One region of the Micromonospora sp. NPDC048907 genome, then DNA from elsewhere that is predicted to be linked to it. Evidence: riboswitches for the same ligand, from Rfam matches in the RefSeq annotation. Region 1 holds a riboswitch; each other region holds the start of a gene.
What was found. Region 1 has a riboswitch for cyclic di-AMP ahead of ACZ6PY_RS00430 (C40 family peptidase). Riboswitches for the same ligand answer to the same signal wherever they lie in the genome.

Region 1 (4,484 bases):
CGAGGCGCGGGCGCCGTGGTCGGAGATGTACATGGTGTCCGGCGTGCCGTCCGGGCGCAGCCCGAGGTCGTTGACCAGCGGGGCGGTCGCGCTCGGCGCGGTGTGCAGGACCACCGCGGACGAGCCGCGCAGCGGGCACGGCGCGGCCGGCGGGGCGGGGTTCGGGACGCCCGGCGGCTGCTGGTTGCAGCCGACGAAGGCGGGCTGGTTGGTGGCGAAGTCCGGGTCGATGGTGACCAGGCCGGTGTGCGCGTTGCCGAGGGACCGGAAGGGCGCCTTCATGAGGTCGAAGTAGTGCGACCAGTCCCAGTAGGGGCCCGGGTCCCAGTGCATGCCGCGCACGGTCGAGGCGGTGGTGCCGGGGACGTTGTCGTGGCCGATGATGTGCTGCCGGTCCAGCGGGATCTGGAACTTCAGCGCCAGGTGCCGGACCAGCTTGGCCGAGGCCCGGTACATCGCCTCGGTGTACCAGGTGCCGTGCCCGGCGAAGCCCTCGTGCTCCAGGCCGATGGACTTGGCGTTGACGTACCAGTTGCCGGCGTGCCAGCCGACGTCCTTGGCCTTGATGTGCTGGGCCACGTAGCCGTCCACCGAGCGCAGCGTGTAGTGCCAGCCCAGGTAGGTCGGGTCCTTCACCAGGTCCACGCTCGGGCCGAAGTAGCCCTCGGTGTCGTGGATGACGATGTATTCGATCTTCTGCTGGGCCGGCCGGTTGCCGAGGTCGTGGTTGCCGTAGTCGCCGGAGCCCGGGCCGTACTGCTCGTAGGGGGCCGGGATCCACTCGCAGGCGAGCCGGACCGGGCACTCCAGGCCGTCCGGCCGCTCGGCCCGGCGCAGGCCGAGCCGGTGCAGCCCGGACTGGTCGGGCTTCACCGCGGTGGCGGCCAGGGTCACCCGCTGGCCGTCGTCGGTGGTCCGGGTCGCGCCCAGGCCGAGCTGGTCGTAGACCTCGTCGGCGAAGGCCGCCGCCGCGTCCTCGGTGTCCGCGCCGGAGTAGCGGGCCACCGCGCCGTACCAGGCCGCCGGGTCGGTGCCGGCGCCGACCGGCGAGCCCAACTGCTTCTGGTACGAGGCGAGCAGCGCCGCCCCGCCCCGGATGTTGGCGGCCGCGTCCGTGCGCAGCGTCTCCTCGGCGAGGCCGGTGAGCGCCGCGGCGGCGTCGAGCGTCTGCAGGGACGCCTGCGGCAGCACGTCCTCCGCCGGTGCGGCCGAGGGGGCCGGGTTGAGGGTGAGCGGCCGCGAGTCGTCGCCCCGCGGGTCCTCGTCCTCGCTGACGTGGCCGCTGGCCGGCGTCGCGAGGACGTGCTGGGCGTCGGTGAGGTGCATCGGGCCGTAGCCGCCGCTGGTGCTCGGCTGGCCGGGGTGGGTGTCCCAGCGCGACTCCAGGTACGAGACGCCGAGCAGGACGCTCTGCGGCACGCCGTACTCCGCCGCGGCGGCGGCATACTGATCCTGGCGGTCGGTGGCGGGTTGGGCGGTGAGCGGTTGGGCGGCCACCGGGCCGGTCGCCACGAGTGCGGTGGCAGCGGCGACGGCTGCTGCCAGCAGCATCCGTCTGCCCGACGGCGGGGGTGAGAGGTGCATCGAACCTCCAGACAGGGATGGGGGTCACTGCGTCCCCACCCTCACCCCGCGCGCGGTCCGGGTCAATACCTTTCCGATGGGTAATCTCCGCTGAAAGAATCTTTCGGGTACGGAGTGTCACGGCGTCTCGGGTTGCGGAACGATAACGGTGCTCTCTACTCTGGTCAATCGTCGGCCGCGAGCTTCACCGTCCAACCCGGGTGGTGACGGTCCGACACCGCCGAGTCGCCTCCGGGCGAGCCGGGGACCCAGGTAACTGGGGTGAATCCGCAGCCACTGCGGTAGGGCGCCTCCCTTCCCGCCCGAACCCGTCAGCTAACCCGGTAGGCGGCCAGGAAGAAGGAGTACGGAAGCCCGGTGGCACACCATGCCCCGCGGCCACCGTCGGTCCGGTCGGTCGACCGGTCGACGGCTGCGCCGCGTTCCCGCTGGTCCCGTTGCACCACCGCCCTCGCCGCCCTGGTCGGCACCGCCGTCGTCCTGACCGGCGGCGCCACGGCGGCACACGCCGAACCGTCGGTCACCGAGATCGAGCGCCAGATCGACCAGGACTGGAACAAGCTCGAACCGGTCATCGAACAGGTCAACGCCACGCGCGAGCAGCTCGCCGCCAAGCGGAAGCAGGCCGCCGCGCTGGGCAGGCAGATCGCCCCGCTCCAGGCCCGGGTGGACGCCGCCCTCGGTCAGGTGGGCGGGCTCGCCGCCGACGCCTACAAGGGCGACAACAACCTCTCCACCGTCAACGCACTGCTCGGCAGCCGGTCGCCGAGCGAGCTGGTCGACGGCCTCGCGCTGCTCGACCGGTTCGCGAACCGCCAGCAGGAGCAGGTGCGGACCGTCGCCGAGCTGCGCGACCAGCTGGCCGCCAAGAAGCAGCCGCTGGACGAGATGATCACTGAGCTGGCGCGCACCGAGGCCCAGCTCGCGGCCAAGAAGAAGCAGATCGACGCCGAGATCGTCAAGCTGCAGAAGCTGCGCCTCAAGGTCTACGGCAACGGCGGCGGCGGTCCGCTGCGCCCGGCGCCCTGCCCCGCCGGTTACCCCGGTGGCCCGGCCGGCGTCGCGGTCAAGTTCGCCTGCGCCCAGATCGGCAAGATCTACGTCTGGGGCGCCGCCGGCCCGGACCACTACGACTGCTCGGGCCTCACCATGGCGGCCTGGGCCAAGGCCGGCGTCTCGCTGCCGCACAACGCCCGGCAGCAGCACGACGTGACCAGGCGGGTGAGCCGGAGCGAACTGCGCGCCGGTGACCTCGTCTTCTACTACAGCGACCTGCACCACGTCGGGATGTACGTGGGCGACGGCTGGGTGGTGCACGCCTCCCAGTCCGGCAAGCCGATCACGATGAAGCGCGTCGACGACGGCCAGATCAACAGCTACGGCCGCCCGGGCTGACCGGTCCGCAGGGGCTCCCGCGCCGCGGGGGCCCCTGCGCCGTTCCGGCGTGCCGGTCGGTCAGCGGGTCGGCCAGGTGCGCCAGCTCTGCCAGGAGCGGCTCGGGGTCGGGCCGCGCTGGCCCTGGTAGCGCGAGCCGTACACCGCCGAGCCGTACGGGTGCTCGGCCGGCGAGGACAGCCGGAAGATGCAGAGCTGGCCGATCTTCATGCCCGGCCAGAGCGTGATCGGCAGGTTCGCCACGTTGGACAGCTCCAGCGTGACGTGACCGGAGAAGCCCGGGTCGATGAAGCCGGCGGTCGAGTGGGTGAGCAGGCCGAGCCGGCCCAGCGAGCTCTTGCCCTCCAGCCGCCCGGCGAGCTGGTCGCCCAGCGAGATCACTTCCAGCGTGGAGGCGAGCACGAACTCCCCCGGGTGCAGCACGAACGGCTGGCCCTCGGGCACCTCCACCATCGAGGTGAGGTCGTCCTGCTGCACGGACGGGTCGATGTGCGTGTAGAGGTGGTTGTTGAAGACCCGGAACAAGCGGTCCAGACGTACGTCGATGCTGGACGGCTGCACCAGCGTGGGCTCGAAGGGCTCCAGCGCGAGCGTGCCCGCCTTGATCTCGGAGACCAGGTCGCGGTCGGAGAGCAGCATCGGAACACCATAGCGACCGGTACGGGTGACCTGCATGTCGGACTACATCTTCGTACACCTGTTCGATAGAATGTCCGCATGGCTTCCTGGTCCGAATTCGCCGCCGACGAGCCCCGACTCGCCGACGAGATCCGCCTCCTGTTGCAGCAGTACGGGCCGGGTTTCGGCTACCTCGCCACGGTCCGCGCCGACGGCGGCCCGCGCGTGCACCCGGTCTCCCCGGTCATCACCGACGACGGGCTCTGGTGCTTCGTCATCGACTCGCCCAAGCGTCGCGACCTCGAACGCGACGGCCGCTACGCGCTGCACTCCTTCCCGCCGGAGGAGAGCGACGACGAGGCCTACGTGGCCGGCCGGGCCATCCCGGTGACCGACCCGGCGACCGTCGCCCGGGTGGCCCGGATCGGCCGGGCCGCGCCGCAGGGCGACTGGCGCCTGTTCGAGTTCACCGTCGACGTGGCGATGCTGACCCGGCGCGACCAGGTGGCCAGCCCCGGCACCGGCCGGCCCGAGGTGCGCGTCTGGCTCGATCCGGGGGCCAGCGCCCCGGCCCGGCGTGACCCGCTCGCCCCGGAGGGCCGGCGCGGCCGGCACGGCTTCGACACCCGCCGCACGGCGGCCTGACTCCGCACCCGTCGGGATCCGGCCCCAACAAAGCCGGCGCCGGCCCCGTCCGAGGACGGGACCGGCGCCGGCGTGTGGTGCGCGGCGGTCAGGCCGCGCGGTACGCGTTCCAGGCGGTCAGCATGCGGCTCGCCTGACCAGCGGTGAACTGGTACATGCACGAGTCGTAGGTGTAGTCCATGAAGTTGGTGATCGGGTCCTTGCCGGCGGTGGTGCAGGTGTCGCGGCCGGTCGGGCACTCG
Region 2 (4,484 bases), on a different contig from region 1:
TACTCGGGCAAGCCGTACGCGGTCACCGACATGGGCGTCGACGGGGAGGACTTCGTCGCGCGGTTCCCGCTGGCCGGCTCCGGCTACGTGCTGCGCCGGGACATGTCCAACGTGGACGAGGTGCTGACCGGCCTGCTGGACACCGACCCGAAGGCGGCGGCGCGCTGGGCCACCCGGGCCCGCTACCTGGGCGACTTCCCGGCCGAGTCGTACGCCGAGGTGTTCCTCGACGCCGCCCGCCGGCAGCTCGCGCCGGCACCGACCGCGCCCGCCCCGCGCGACGGCTCGCCGGTCCCCTCCCCCGCCGCCTGACGGACGGTCAGAGGTACGCGTCGAGCAGGGCGAGCACCGCCGCCGGATCCTCGACGTGCGCGTTGTGGCCCAGGCCCGGCAGGGTGGCGACCGGGACGCCCAGTTCCTTGAGCTGCGCGTCGGTCACCATCGGGTCGTGCTCCCCACGGGCCAGCAGCACGGGGACGTCGATGGCGGCGAGCAGCGCCGGCAGCCGGGGCTCCCCCACCGCGAAGGCCGCCGGGTCCATGGCGAGCCGCCACCGGCCGTCCTCGCGGCGCAGCCCCGCCTCCACCACGGGGTGGTCGGGGGCGAACAGCCCGGCCAGCCCGGAGACCCGCAGGTAACGGCGGGCCGCCTCGTCCCGGGTGGCGAACCAGGTCACCGGCCGGGCGGCCAGCTCGCGGGTCTTCTCCAGGTCGGCCGGGGACCAGACGGCCTTGATGCCGAGCCCGACCACCGCGTCGACCGGCAGGCGCCGCGACCGCGCGGCCAGCGCCAGCGCCACCACCCCGCCGAGGGAGTGGCCGAGCAGCACGAGCCGGTCCCGGGGGCCGAGCCGCTCGGCCACCGGGCCGAACCCCTCGACCACCCGCCGGGCCAGGGCCTCGAAGGAGTATTCCGGCAGCGGGGGCGACCAGCCGTGCCCGGCCAGGTCGGGGGCGAGCCAGCGCCCCGCCCAGTGACGCTCCAGCAGCGGCGCCCACGGCAGCCACACCTCACCGGTGGCGCCCATGCCGTGCAGCAGCAGCAGCTGGCGGGTACCCGTCTCGTCGGCCATAGGGCGCAGTGTGCCACCGGACGGACACGACGCGCGAGAGCAGCCGGCACGACGACGTCGGGCACCGGCTCGGTGGAGCCGGTGCCCGACGGGGATGGGTGCGATCAGGCGGAGTAGCCGCGGGTGGCCGCCCAGTTCGCCAGGTCGATGGTGCTGACCCAGTACGCGGGCAGCGCCGGGTTCGCCGAGTCGGCGATCCGGACGGTCCGGCCGTCGCTCTTGTAGCCGACCACGGCGATGTAGTGGCCGCCCGGGAAGGAGTGCCAGCCGCCGTCGGTGTCGGTGGCGTCGCCGGCCACGTTGACCACCACGCCCCGGCCGTCGGTGATCGCCCTGACCACGTCCGCCTGGAGCTGGTCGATCTCGGCGGGGCTCGCCGAGCCGCCGAACATGTGGGTCCGGTACGGGTTGCCCTTGACCATCTGGTTCAGGCCGCGGGTGGTGTCCTCGGCCGAGTTGGTGCCGCTCTCGGTGGTGCCGAGCGGGCCGGCCATCGCTTCCTGGGTGGTCTCGACGCCGCTCGCGCTGAGCGCGTTCCGCACCGCGGCCGGGCCGCAGTTCCAGTACTGGGTCTGCGCCTGGTACTCGTAGTCGAGGACCTTGGTCGACGGCGGCTTCGGCTTCGCCTTCGGGGTGGTGTCCGGGTCGGTGGTGGCCTTGGCCGCGGCCTTCGCGACCGACGGCGACGCGCTCGGCGAGGCGGACGGCGACGGGATGGCGACCCGGGCCTCGCCCCGGCTGGCGACCTCACCGAGCCGCGAGCCCAGCTCGGCGACCGCGGCGGTGTTCTCCCGGTGGACCGGGGCCTCGTCGGTGGCGGTGAGGGCGGCGCCGGCGCCGCCGGCCAGCACGAGCGCGGCGGCCGAGCCGGCGAGAATCTGGTACGGGCGCTCGGTCACGAGACGCCGCAGCTGACGCTTCAGGTGATGCTTCACGGGTTCCTCCACGGAGCGTGCGCGGCACACGCCGGCCCCACGCACGGAGGAGCTCACGCGCGCTGGCGGGGCGGCGGGTCGCCGCGGAAGGGGAGCGCCCGGGGGCCGGGCGGTCGGGGAGTGGCCGGGTCAGGTCGCCGTCAGGCGAGCGCCGGCACCACGATGCCGTGGAGGCGGGGGGACGAGCGGGGGGTGGTGAGCACGAGGAATAGCACTCCTTCCGTGGCCGCCGACCGGGTTAGCTGACGGATTCGGGCGGGAAGTACGCCCTACCGCGGGCCCGTGGCCCGCGGATTCACCCCGGTGTTGCTGTGGGTCCCCGGTTCGTGAAGGCACGATTAGGCGGGTCGGCGCGGCGTCGCCACTTGCGATCGGAAACCGCTCCGGACGCGCCGACACTACCGGTGGGTACCTCTCCTGCCAAGCGCTCCCACCTGCGTAAACCTCGTGCACCGCTACGGATTTCGGAACAGTCGGTCACTCACTTCACTCAATGGGACGAGCAGTTACGGTGGCGCCGCGCGGCGGAAAGCGGACATCCGGTGGCGGCCGGCCCGGGATTGCGGTCATCGATCGGCCAACCTGTCCCCTGGTGACCGTTTCCGGGATGGCCGTGACCGGGCTCACCACATTTCGGATAACAATTCGGTCGACGCCGCTCCGTCCCGGCGGCACCGGCGTGCCGCCGTCCCGGGCGGTGTCGTCGCGAGCGGGTCCGGGTCAGCCGGCCCGGGCGGGGCGCCAGCGGGCGCCGGGCACCGCGGCCGGCGCCGGGACCGGGAGCCGGGTCGTCGCCGCGTCGTCGCGGCCCTCCACCGCCGCGACCGGGTCCTCGGCACGGCCGGGGCGGAGCGCGGTGGCCGCCGCGTAGGACTCGGCGGAGAGCGTTCGCGCCGCCTCGGCCGCGAGCTCGGCGTCCCGCCAGGCCCGCCGCTCCCGCTCCGCGGCCGCCGCCCAGGCCGCCCGGCGGCTCTCGCGTACCGCCCGGGCCAGGACGATCTCCTGCTCGGCCGGGTGCCGGCGCGGGTCCCACCCGTTGCGGCGGGCCAGCACGTCCGCGAGCTGCCGCGCGCTCAGGTCGCCCCGCCAGTGCGCGGTCATCGCCGCGTGGTGCAGCCAGCGCTCCCGGGCCGCGTACTCGGCCGGGGTGCGCGGGGTGTGCGGCGCGGGCAGGGCGGCGGCCGGAGCCAGGCGGCGGGCGCCGGCCTCGGCCTCGTCGTACGCCCGCCAGGCCCGGTCGGCCTCGTCCTGGGCGGTGAGCCACTGCTCCCGGCGCCGCCGGGCGGTCTGCGCGGCACCGGCGGCGGCCACCGCCACCTCGTCGGCGTAGCGGCGCAGGTCGGCCCGGCGCGCGGCCGCCTCCACGGCCGGGTCGGGGGCCGCGTCGGAGGCGCCGTCCCGCTCCGGGCGGGCGACCAGCACGGCGAGCAGGCCGAGGGCGAGCAGGAGCAGGGCCGACCAGATGGCGGCGGCCTCGGGCACCTCGGTCAGGAAATGGTAGAGAACGGTCTGCGGCATGGTCGGCACCTCACGGGAGAAAACGTGGTGGAGAGGTGTCCGCACGACCCGCGGCGGCGGGGGCGGCGGCAACGGGTGCCGCCGGGCCGCCCGGCGGGCGGGGTGCGGGGGTGAGGTTCGGTGCGTGCGGCGGGCGCGGGCCGTCGGCCGGCGGGCGGGTCAGCGGGCGGGCGGGGCCCGGGAGCCGACGGTGGCCGGGACCAGCCCGGTGAGGGCGAGCGGCCGGTCCGCGGCGCGGGTCACCGCCGCGGGCGCCGCCGGCCAGGGCTGACCCGCCGGCAGGGCCGGCGCGTCGACGGCTTCGCCCCGGATGTCCTGGCCGGTGCCGGCGGTGGCGGGGCCAGCCGCGACCCGGAGCTGCCCGGCGGCGTCGGCGCGCAGGGGCAGACCCTCGGCGGAGGCCGCCACGGTCGCCGCCACCGGTGCGGTCGCGGCCGGTGCGGTCGCGGCCGGTGCGGTCACGGCCGGTGCGGTCGCGGCCGGTGCGGTCGCGGCCGGTGCGGTCGCCACCGGCGCGGTCGCAGGTGCGCCGAGCGGCAGCGTGGTCGCGCCGAAGGAGCAGGCGACGAGCACGGCCAGCGTGGCCAGCATCCGGGCGGTCCAGCGCGCCACCCACCACAAGGGACAGGTGAGCGCGATGGGCAGCACGGGTACAAACTACCGCCGATGACGCCACATCGCACCGTCGCGCGGGCGTGTCGCGGCGGCTCAGCCCGGGTCGCGCCGCCCGGCGTACTCGACGCTTCTGGCCGGGGCCTCGGGGGCCGCGCGGGGGGCGGGCACGCGCGGCGCCGGCGCGGTGGCGCCCGGCGCCCGGCGGGCCCGGCGCGACGGTCCGAGGCGGCGCATCAACGGCATCTCCACCCAGCGGTGCAGGGCCGCGGCGAGCAGGAGGTTGAGCAGCAGGAAGGCGAGCACCACCAGCGGCCCCCACCAGCCGCCCAGGCCGGTGCCCCAGT
Region 3 (4,484 bases), 460 kb from region 1:
GCCGACGTATGAAATCCGTATCACGTAAATCTTGACGTACCTTGGACTGCGTGTGACCGTGGGTGCCGAGGCCGCCTCCGTCGCCGGCCGGCTGACCAGGGCGTTTTCGCGCGAGGACGAGGTGAGGATCAGTGTCGCCGACCACTCCCGAGCAGGCGCTCGCCGAGCTCTACGCCGGTAACCACCGGTTCGTCACCGGCGCCCCGCGCCATCCCAACCAGGACGCCGGACACCGGGCGGCCGTCGCCGACGGCCAGCACCCGTTCGCCGTGATCGTCGGCTGCTCCGACTCGCGGCTCGCCGCCGAGATCATCTTCGACCGGGGCCTCGGTGATCTCTTCGTGGTCCGCACCGCCGGCCACACCGCCGGCCCCGAGGTGCTCGGCAGCGTGGAATACGCGGTGACCGTGCTGGGCACCCCGCTCGTGGTGGTGCTAGGCCACGACTCGTGCGGCGCGGTCCAGGCCGCCCGCGATTCGGTCCGCACCGGCACGTCGCCGTCCGGGCACCTCGGCGCGGTGGTGGACGCCGTCGCGCCCAGCCTGCTCCGGGCCGGCCGGGAGGGCGTCGAGGACCTCGACGGGATCGTCGACATCCACATCGCCCAGACCGTGGAGACGATGCTCGCCCGGTCTGTCGTCCTCGCGGACGCGGTTGCCGCCGGGCGGTGCACGGTGGTCGGCCTGTCGTACCGGCTCAGCGCCGGCGAGGTGCGCACCGTGGCACAGGCCCCGACCGGCGCGCCCGCCATCCCGGTGCCCGCCCCGGCCGCGCCCGCGGACCCGGCGCTCGCCACCTGACGGCCGTCAGGAGACGTCGAAGGGGCCGGCCCGCGCGTCGCGGGCCGGCCCCTTTCGGCGTACGTCGTCAGAGCAGCGACATGTGCACGTGGTCGGTGTGGTCGGAGGGCCCGCTGTAGGACTTCCAGCCGGTGGCCGGGAACCAGATCTGCCGGTTCCAGATCACGTAGTAGATGCCCAGCCGGTCCGCGTTGCGGATGAGGAAGGCGGCGACGTTGTTGCCGTACATCCGCTGGTCCTTCGTGCGCCACGAGGAGAAGCCGCTCTTCTGCAACGACCAGTCGCAGGCCCGGCCCTTCGGGTGCTCGAACGGCCCGCCGTTGCGGTGGCAGCCCACGAAGCGGTTGAAGCCGGCCCGCTTGACCTCCTTGTACGCGTGCAGCGTGCGCGGGGTGACGCAGCCCGAGGTGGTCGGGTCGTTCTCGCTGCACGACTCCGGCTTCCAGTCGCCGTCCGAGGTGCGGCCCGGGCCGACGCGGGCCACCGGCGAGGTGGCCGAGACCAGGCCGCCGGTGAAGCCGATCCCGCCGACCAGCTTCAGCGCCTTCTCCGTCTCGGCCTTCTCGCGGGCCATCGCGTTCTTCTGCTTCTCCTGCTCGCGGACCTCGATGTCGAGCGCGATCTTGGCCTGCTCGGCGCGGGTCTTCGCGGCGTTGATGGCGGCGAGCTTCTGCGAGTTCAGCAGGTTCAGCTCGTCGAGGGCGGCCGCCCGCCGGACGAACGAGTCGGGCGTGTTGCTCTCCATCAGCATGGCCATGGCGCCCATCCGGCCGGTGCGGTAGGACTGCGCCGCGATCTGGGCCACCTGCGGGCTCAGCGCGTCGAGCTCGCTCTGCGCCGCCTTGACCTCGAGGGCGAGCTGGAGCTGACGCTTGCGCGACGTGTCGAGCTTCGCCTTGGCCTGGAGGTACGCCCGGTTGGCGGCGTCGATGGCCTCGGTGATGAGGGGGTCGTCCTCCTCCTCGGAGTGCCCCGAGGGGGTGGGGGTGCTCGGAGCGGCCGTCGCCGGGGTCGGCCCCGCCAGCACGGTGATCGCGGCCAGCACGGCCACCACGGGGGTCAGCCAGCGGCGCAGGGGTGCCGTCACAGTGTTCCCTTCCGTCGGCCGCCGACCGGGTTAGCTGACGGGTTCGGGACGGAAGTGGCCCCTACCGCTCGCGCGGATTCACCCCATGTACCTGGTTCCCCGGCTCGCCCGCGGGCGATTGGGCGGCGGCACCGCTGGCGCCGGTGCGCGCCTTCGGCGGTGACCGGCAGCGAGGTTACCCGAGAGTCCTCCCGGTGTTCTACGTCCGGAAGCCGACCAATAGCGAGAATTCGTCCTCGCCCTGCGTGACCAGGATCGCGTTTGAGATCCGCCGTCACGCTGCGGAGTGTCACCATGCGGCCTGCGTGCTCCCGGTGCCGCCCGGGGAGATCCGCCGGGCCGGTCAGCCCCGCTTCATGAGGCGGCCGACGGCGGCCATCATCTCGGTGGCCATCTCGTCGGCGCGGCCCTCGGCGGCGCCCTCGTGCATGCAGTGCCGGGCGTGCCCGTCGAGCAGGCCGAGGCCGACCTTGTCGAGCGCGGCCTGGATGGCGGAGATCTGCGTCAGCACGTCGATGCAGTAACGGTCGTCCTCGACCATCTTCTCGATGCCGCGAACCTGGCCCTCGATGCGGCGGAGCCGCGCGAGGAGCTGGTCCTTGCTGGCGGTGTAGCCCCGGGTCGGGGTCGTCGGTGCGGTCATGACGCCAAGGATAGCGTACCCCTCGGGGGTATGGTACGGTCGTCTCGTGGCCGATACCCCCACCGGGTAACGGTAACGGGAGCGGCGGAAAGGGAGGATGCGCGATGGTCACCACCACGTACCAGGTGCAGGGCATGACCTGCGGGCACTGCGTCAACTCGGTGAGCGCCGAGGTGAGCGCGCTGCCGGGCGTCACCGACGTCCAGGTCGACCTGGCCTCCGGCCGGGTCACCGTCACCAGCCGGAGCCCGCTGGACACGGACACCGTCCGCGCCGCCGTCGACGAGGCCGGTTACGACCTCGTCGGGGCGTGACGGTTCCGCGGACCCGAAGGAACCGAGGTGCCCCGATGAACACGGCGACGAAGCTGAGCGGCTTCGCCCTCGGGCTCGCGGCGGTGTTCGGCACGGCGTACGGGGTCGGCCACCTGGCCGGCCCCGTCACCCCGGCCGCCGAGACCCGCCACGACGCCACCGACGCCGGACACGACTCCGGCGCGTCCGACCACGGCGACGGAGGCCACGCGGCCATCGCCACCGCCCACCTGCCCGGCGGGCTGCTCGTCTCCGACCGCGGCTACACGCTCCAGCCGGTGACCGCCCCCGCGAGCGAGTTCGCCTTCCGGATCACCGGCCCGGACGGCCGGCCCGTCACCCGCTACGACGTGGCCCACGACAAGCGCATGCACCTGATCGTGGCCCGCCGCGACCTCTCCGGATTCCGGCACGTCCACCCCGAGCTGGCCGCCGACGGTACCTGGCGGGTCGCCTCGCCGCTCGCCGGACCCGGCGTCTGGCGGGCGTTCGCCGACTTCACCCCGACCGGCGGCGAGCCGCTCACCCTCGGGGTCGACGTCACCGTCCCCGGCGCGCTGGAGCACCGGCCGCTGCCCGCGCCGGTGACCCGCACCACGGTCGACGGCTACACGGTCACCCTCACCGGCGCCCCGCAGCCCGGACGGACCAGCCGGCTCACCCTGACCGTCAGCCGTGACGGCCGGCCCGTCACCGACCTTCAGCCCTACCTCGGGGCGTACGGGCACCTGGTGGCGCTGCGCCAGGGCGACCTGGCGTACCTGCACGTGCACCCGGAGGGCGCGCCCGGCGACGGGCGGACCCCGGCCGGGCCGGCGGTCACCTTCGCCGCCGAGGTGCCCTCGTCCGGCGCGTACCGTCTCTACCTGGACTTCCGGCACGGCGACGCGGTGCACACCGCCGAGTTCACCGTGCTGGCCGGGGACCAGGCCACGCCGGCGCCCGCCGCGCCGGCCCCCACGACCGCACCGACTCCGGACGCCGGCCACGGCACCCCGGGGCACGGGCACAACTGACCGGAGGTGACGCGATGACATCCGCGAAGTCCCTGCCGGTCGCGCCGCACCTGATCGAACTCGCGATCGGCGGCATGACCTGCGCCTCCTGCGCCGCCCGGATCGAGAAGAAGCTCAACCGGATGGACGGCGTGGAGGCCACGGTCAACTACGCCACCGAGAAGGCCACCGTCCGGTACGCCGACGAGGTCAGCCCGGCCGAGCTGATCGCCACCGTGGAGAAGACCGGCTACACGGCCGTCGTCCCGCCGCCGCCCGCGCAGGTCGCCGCCGGGGCGCCGGCCGAGCCGGTGGACGAGCTGCGCGGGCTGCGTACCCGGTTGTGGGTGTCGGCCGTGCTGACCGTGCCGGTGATCGTGCTGGCCATGGTGCCGGCCTGGCAGTTCGACTACTGGCAGTGGCTGTCGCTGACCCTGGCCGCCCCGGTCGTGGTCTACGGCGGGCTGCCGTTCCACCGCGCCGCCTGGATCAACCTGCGGCACGGCGCGGCGACCATGGACACGCTGGTCTCGCTCGGCACCCTCGCCGCGTTCGGCTGGTCGCTCTGGGCCCTCTTCCTCGGCGACGCCGGGATGCCCGGCATGACCCACGCGTTCCGTTTCGACATCACCCGCACCGACGGGG
Region 4 (4,484 bases), on a different contig from region 1:
GCCTGAACGACCAGAACGCCTACTACGACGGCAGCCAGGTCCAGATCGGCAAGAACACCTCGGGCCAGTGGATCGGCTCGCTCGACGTGGTGGCCCACGAGATCGGCCACGGCATCGACGACCACACGCCGGGCGGCATCTCCGGCGGCGGCACGCAGGAGTTCGTCGCCGACACCTTCGGCGCGGCCACCGAGTGGTTCGCCAACGAGCCGTCCAGCTACGACGCTCCCGACTTCCTGGTCGGCGAGAAGGTCAACCTGGTGGGCAGCGGCCCGATCCGCAACATGTACAACCCGTCGGCGCTCGGCGACCCGAACTGCTACTCCAGCAGCATCCCGGGCACCGAGGTGCACGCCGCGGCGGGCCCCGGCAACCACTGGTTCTACCTGCTGGCCAACGGCAGCAGCCCGACCAACGGCCAGCCGGCCAGCTCCACCTGCAACGGCAGCAGCGTCACCGGCCTGGGCATCCAGAAGGCCATGAAGATCATGTACAACGCGATGCTGCTGAAGACCTCGTCCTCGTCGTACCTGAAGTACCGGGTCTGGACGCTGCAGGCCGCGAAGAACCTCTACCCGACCAGCTGCACCGAGTTCAACGCGGTCAAGGCCGCCTGGACCGCGATCAGCGTGCCGGCGCAGACCGGTGAGGCCACGTGCACGGGCAGCACCCCGACGCCGACCACCACGACCACCCCGCCGTCGGGCAGCTGCACCGGCCAGAAGCTGGCCAACCCCGGCTTCGAGTCGGGCAACGTGAGCTGGAGCGCCAGCTCCGGCGTCATCACGAACGACACCGCCCAGGCCGCGCACGGCGGCTCGTACAAGGCCTGGCTCGACGGCTACGGCTCGACGCACACCGACACCCTCACCCAGTCGGTGTCGATCCCCGCCGGCTGCCGGGCGACGTTGAGCTTCTGGCTGCACATCGACAGCGCGGAGTCGACCACGACCACCGCCTACGACAAGCTGACCGTGAAGGCGGGCAGCACCACGCTGGCCACCTACTCCAACCTCAACAAGGCCACCGGCTACGTGCAGCGGTCCTTCGACGTCTCGTCGCTGGCCGGCACCACCGCCACCATCTCGTTCAGCGGCGTGGAGGACAGCTCCCTGCAGACCTCGTTCGTCGTCGACGACACCTCGCTCACCCTGAGCTGAGCACACCGGAGCGGCCGGCCGTCGTCCTCCCGACGGCCGGCCGCTTCGTCGTCTCCGCCGCGGGACGTGGCCGGTCGGTCGCGGCCGCGGTCAGGCCGGGTGGGTCGCGCGCGGGCCGGCGGCGCCGTCGCGGCGGATCCGGGCCGCGACGCCCTCCATGGCCCGGCTGAACCGCTCCATGTCCCGCGCGGACTGCTCCGGCAGGCCGCCGAGCCGGGCGGCGAGGGCGTCCACGTCCGCCCGGGCCGACGCGCTGACCCGCGCGTCCAGCTCGGTGAGCGCGGCGTTCACGGCCACCACGAGGTGCCCGCACAGGGCTTCCAAGGGCTCCCCGGCCAGCTCCGGGTCGACGGTGAGGGACTCCAGCCGGCCACCCTGGACGGCGACGGCCCGGACCCGGCCGCCGGCCGCGGCGCCCTCGGCGCGGAGCAGCTCGGCCGGCGCGCCGTCGGCGTGCTCGACGGCCCGGGACCGCATCGCGGACAGCGCCTGTTGCGTCCTGGTCAGCAGCTCGTCGAGGCTCGCGGCCGCGGAGAACGAGTCGTTGGTCATATCCGCGCTTTCTTCACGTCTTTCCGAGCACCGTGACGATAGCAACCGGCCCCGACGTGGAACGCCCGGCCGGGGAGCCCCGGCCGGGCGTTCGTGGTGCGGTGGACCGGCCCGCGCGGGCCGGGCCCGGTGGGGCTCAGCGCAGGCGCAGCCTCTGGCCCGGGAAGATCAGACCCGGGTCGGTGCCGACCACGCCCCTGTTGCGCTCGTAGAGGGCGCGCCAACCGCCGGCGACGCCCGTCGCGGCGGCGATCCCGGAGAGGGTGTCCCCGGGCCGGACCAGGTAGCCCCCGGCGCTCGGCGTGGTGCGCCGGGCGCCGTGGGCGGCCGGCCGGTCGCCCCGCGACGACCGGTCCGAGGTGGCCTTCTTCGTCGTGGCCTTCCTCGTCGCGGCCTTCTTCGAGCCCGAGTCGCTGGCCGAGTACCGCTTGGTCGAGCCACCCTTCTTGCCGCACACCGGCCAGGCGCCGATGCCCTGTCCGTCGAGGACCTTCTCGGCGACGGCGATCTGCTCACCGCGGCTGGCCAGGTCGGCCCGGCTGGCGTACCTCTGGCCGCCGTAGCCGTTCCAGGTGCTCCGGGTGAACTGGAGCCCGCCGTAGTAGCCGTTGCCGGTGTTGATGTGCCAGTTGCCGCCGGACTCGCACTGGGCGACGGCGTCCCAGTTGACGCCGGCGGCGCTGGCCGGAGCCGCGGGGCCGAGGAAGGCGGCGGCGCCGGTGGCGGCGCCGACGACGAGAGCCCCGACGGCGGTGCGACGCCGCGCGACCCGTCGATGACGGGCGACGTGTTCAGTTGCCATGTGGTTGTCCTCCACGCCGACGAGGTGAGCTGTCGGGTTCGGGCGAGGAGCCCGGCCGCCGCAGGCGGCTTCACCCCGAGGTGTCGTGCACCGAGGAACGTGTGGGTCCCCCGCTCCCGCCCGAGGTCCAGGTACCACCGGGCCGGCGGCGGGATTAGGCGTTGCCGGCCCGTGGTGTCCGCGATCGCGAACGGACTCGACGTTAGGAACGGTTTGTGACGAACGCCCACTTCTTGTGAAGTTCTTCACCCGGCCGGGCGACGGCCCCGCCCCTCGGCTGCGGAACCGTCGAATCTGTCGTAGCAACCTGGCCATCGCCGAGTTTTCCCAGCTCACGAAGGCTCTTCCGGGGTTCCGGCCGAAGAGGACGGCCGAGCCGCGCCGGGTCCACCGTGGCAAGTGGCCGCGTCGCGTCGCGGATCCCGGAGCCGGTGGGTTCCCCGGTTGCCGCGCGACGCGGAGGGCTACCGTGGGCAGGTTCACGCAAGATCGGCACGAGGCGGCGAGGCATGAGCGACCACGGACACGAGCTGGCCTTCGGCGGCTTCCTCACCCCGAGCGCCGGGCGACCGGAGCAGGTGGTGGCGCGGGCCAAGCTGTGCGAGCAGGCCGGTCTGGACCTGGTGACCTTCCAGGACCACCCGTACCAGCCCGGGTTCCTGGACACCTGGACGCTGATGTCCTTCGTGGCCGCGGCCACCAGTCGCATCACCCTCGCGGGCAACGTGCTCAACCTGCCGTTGCGCCAGCCGGTGGTGCTGGCCCGCAGCGTGGCCAGTCTGGACCTGCTCACCGGCGGCCGGGTGGAGCTGGGGCTCGGCGCCGGCGCGTTCTGGGAGGCGATCGAGGCGGTCGGCGGCCGGCGGCTCTCCCCGGGCGCGGCCGTGGACGCCCTCGACGAGGCGATCCGGGTGATCCGCGAGGTGTGGGACACCGAACGGCGCGGCATGGTCCGGGTCGAGGGCGAGCACTACCGGGTGGTCGGGGCGAAGCGCGGGCCGGCCCCGGCCCACCCCGTGCGGGTCTGGGTCGGCGCGTACAAGCCGCGGATGCTGCGGCTGGTCGGTCGCCGCGCGGACGGCTGGCTGCCGTCGCTGGCGTACCTGCCGAAGGGGCCGGCGGAGCTGCCCGCGTTGAACGCGCTGATCGACGAGGCCGCCGCGGAGGCCGGGCGTGAGCCGGGCGCGGTCCGCCGGCTGCTCAACGTCACCGGCACCTTCGCCCGGTCCTCCGGCGGCTTCCTGGACGGCCCGCCGGAGCAGTGGGTCGAGGAGCTGGCCGGGCTCGCCCTGGACCACGGCGTCGCCACGTTCATCCTCGGCAGCGACGAGCCGCGCGCCGTGCAGCTCTTCGCCCAGGAGGTGGCGCCCGCGGTCCGCGAGCTGGTCGCCGCCGAACGCACCACGCCGGGCAGCCGCGCCCACGCCGTCGAGGAGCAGCAGGCCGCCGCCGCGGCCGGCGGGTCGACCGCACTCGCGGTCACCCCCACCCCCGACCCGGGGGTACGCCTGAGCCCGCGCCGGCTGTGGGACGAGTCCACCCGGCCGGCCGCGCCGCCGGCACCGGCCGGGCACGTCTACAGCCCGCACGGTCAGGCCGCCGGGCAGCACCTGGTGGACGTTCACGACCACCTGCGCCAGGAACTCGCGCAGGTGCGTGACCTGCTCGAACAGGTCAAGCGGGGCGCGGTGGCCCCGGGCGCCGCCCGCGCCGTGCTCAACGAGATGACCATGCGGCAGAACAACTGGACGCTGGGCGCCTACTGCGCGGCGTACTGCACCGTGGTGACCCAGCACCACGGCCTGGAGGACAACTCGATCTTTCCCCACCTGCGCCGCGCCGACGCGGGGCTCGCGGCGGTGCTGGACCGCCTCGAGGAGGAGCACGTGGTGATCCACGGGGTGGTGGAGAGCGTGGACCGGGCGCTCGTGGACCTGATCCGCGAGCCGGGCGACTTCACCGAGCTCCAG

Region 2: it holds a riboswitch for cyclic di-AMP, as region 1 does, so the genes downstream of both, ACZ6PY_RS26055 (C39 family peptidase) here and ACZ6PY_RS00430 (C40 family peptidase) in region 1, are expected to answer to the same signal.
Region 3: it holds a riboswitch for cyclic di-AMP, as region 1 does, so the genes downstream of both, ACZ6PY_RS02735 (coiled-coil domain-containing protein) here and ACZ6PY_RS00430 (C40 family peptidase) in region 1, are expected to answer to the same signal.
Region 4: it holds a riboswitch for cyclic di-AMP, as region 1 does, so the genes downstream of both, ACZ6PY_RS16025 (transglycosylase family protein) here and ACZ6PY_RS00430 (C40 family peptidase) in region 1, are expected to answer to the same signal.

The regions. Positions count from the first base shown of each region.
Region 1 covers NZ_JBVJHI010000001.1:83,585-88,068, forward strand. Annotated here, with positions in the region: gene ACZ6PY_RS00425 (N-acetylmuramoyl-L-alanine amidase) at 1-1,551, opposite strand, end outside; cyclic di-AMP (ydaO/yuaA leader) riboswitch at 1,793-1,928, shown strand; gene ACZ6PY_RS00430 (C40 family peptidase) at 1,942-2,979, shown strand; gene dcd (dCTP deaminase) at 3,040-3,618, opposite strand; gene ACZ6PY_RS00440 (pyridoxamine 5'-phosphate oxidase family protein) at 3,697-4,242, shown strand; gene ACZ6PY_RS00445 (zinc metalloprotease) at 4,331-4,484, opposite strand, start outside.
Region 2 covers NZ_JBVJHI010000008.1:165,112-169,595, reverse strand. Annotated here, with positions in the region: gene ACZ6PY_RS26065 (CDP-glycerol glycerophosphotransferase family protein) at 1-312, shown strand, start outside; gene ACZ6PY_RS26060 (alpha/beta fold hydrolase) at 320-1,072, opposite strand; gene ACZ6PY_RS26055 (C39 family peptidase) at 1,177-2,019, opposite strand; cyclic di-AMP (ydaO/yuaA leader) riboswitch at 2,220-2,362, opposite strand; gene ACZ6PY_RS26050 (hypothetical protein) at 2,728-3,525, opposite strand; gene ACZ6PY_RS26045 (hypothetical protein) at 3,685-4,173, opposite strand; gene ACZ6PY_RS26040 (acyltransferase family protein) at 4,234-4,484, opposite strand, start outside.
Region 3 covers NZ_JBVJHI010000001.1:544,973-549,456, forward strand. Annotated here, with positions in the region: gene ACZ6PY_RS02730 (carbonic anhydrase) at 132-800, shown strand; gene ACZ6PY_RS02735 (coiled-coil domain-containing protein) at 868-1,887, opposite strand; cyclic di-AMP (ydaO/yuaA leader) riboswitch at 1,892-2,022, opposite strand; gene ACZ6PY_RS02740 (metal-sensitive transcriptional regulator) at 2,231-2,530, opposite strand; gene ACZ6PY_RS02745 (heavy-metal-associated domain-containing protein) at 2,635-2,844, shown strand; gene ACZ6PY_RS02750 (hypothetical protein) at 2,880-3,860, shown strand; gene ACZ6PY_RS02755 (heavy metal translocating P-type ATPase) at 3,875-4,484, shown strand, end outside.
Region 4 covers NZ_JBVJHI010000004.1:443,983-448,466, forward strand. Annotated here, with positions in the region: gene ACZ6PY_RS16015 (M4 family metallopeptidase) at 1-1,160, shown strand, start outside; gene ACZ6PY_RS16020 (YbaB/EbfC family nucleoid-associated protein) at 1,251-1,712, opposite strand; gene ACZ6PY_RS16025 (transglycosylase family protein) at 1,849-2,514, opposite strand; cyclic di-AMP (ydaO/yuaA leader) riboswitch at 2,514-2,685, opposite strand; gene ACZ6PY_RS16030 (LLM class flavin-dependent oxidoreductase) at 3,024-4,484, shown strand, end outside.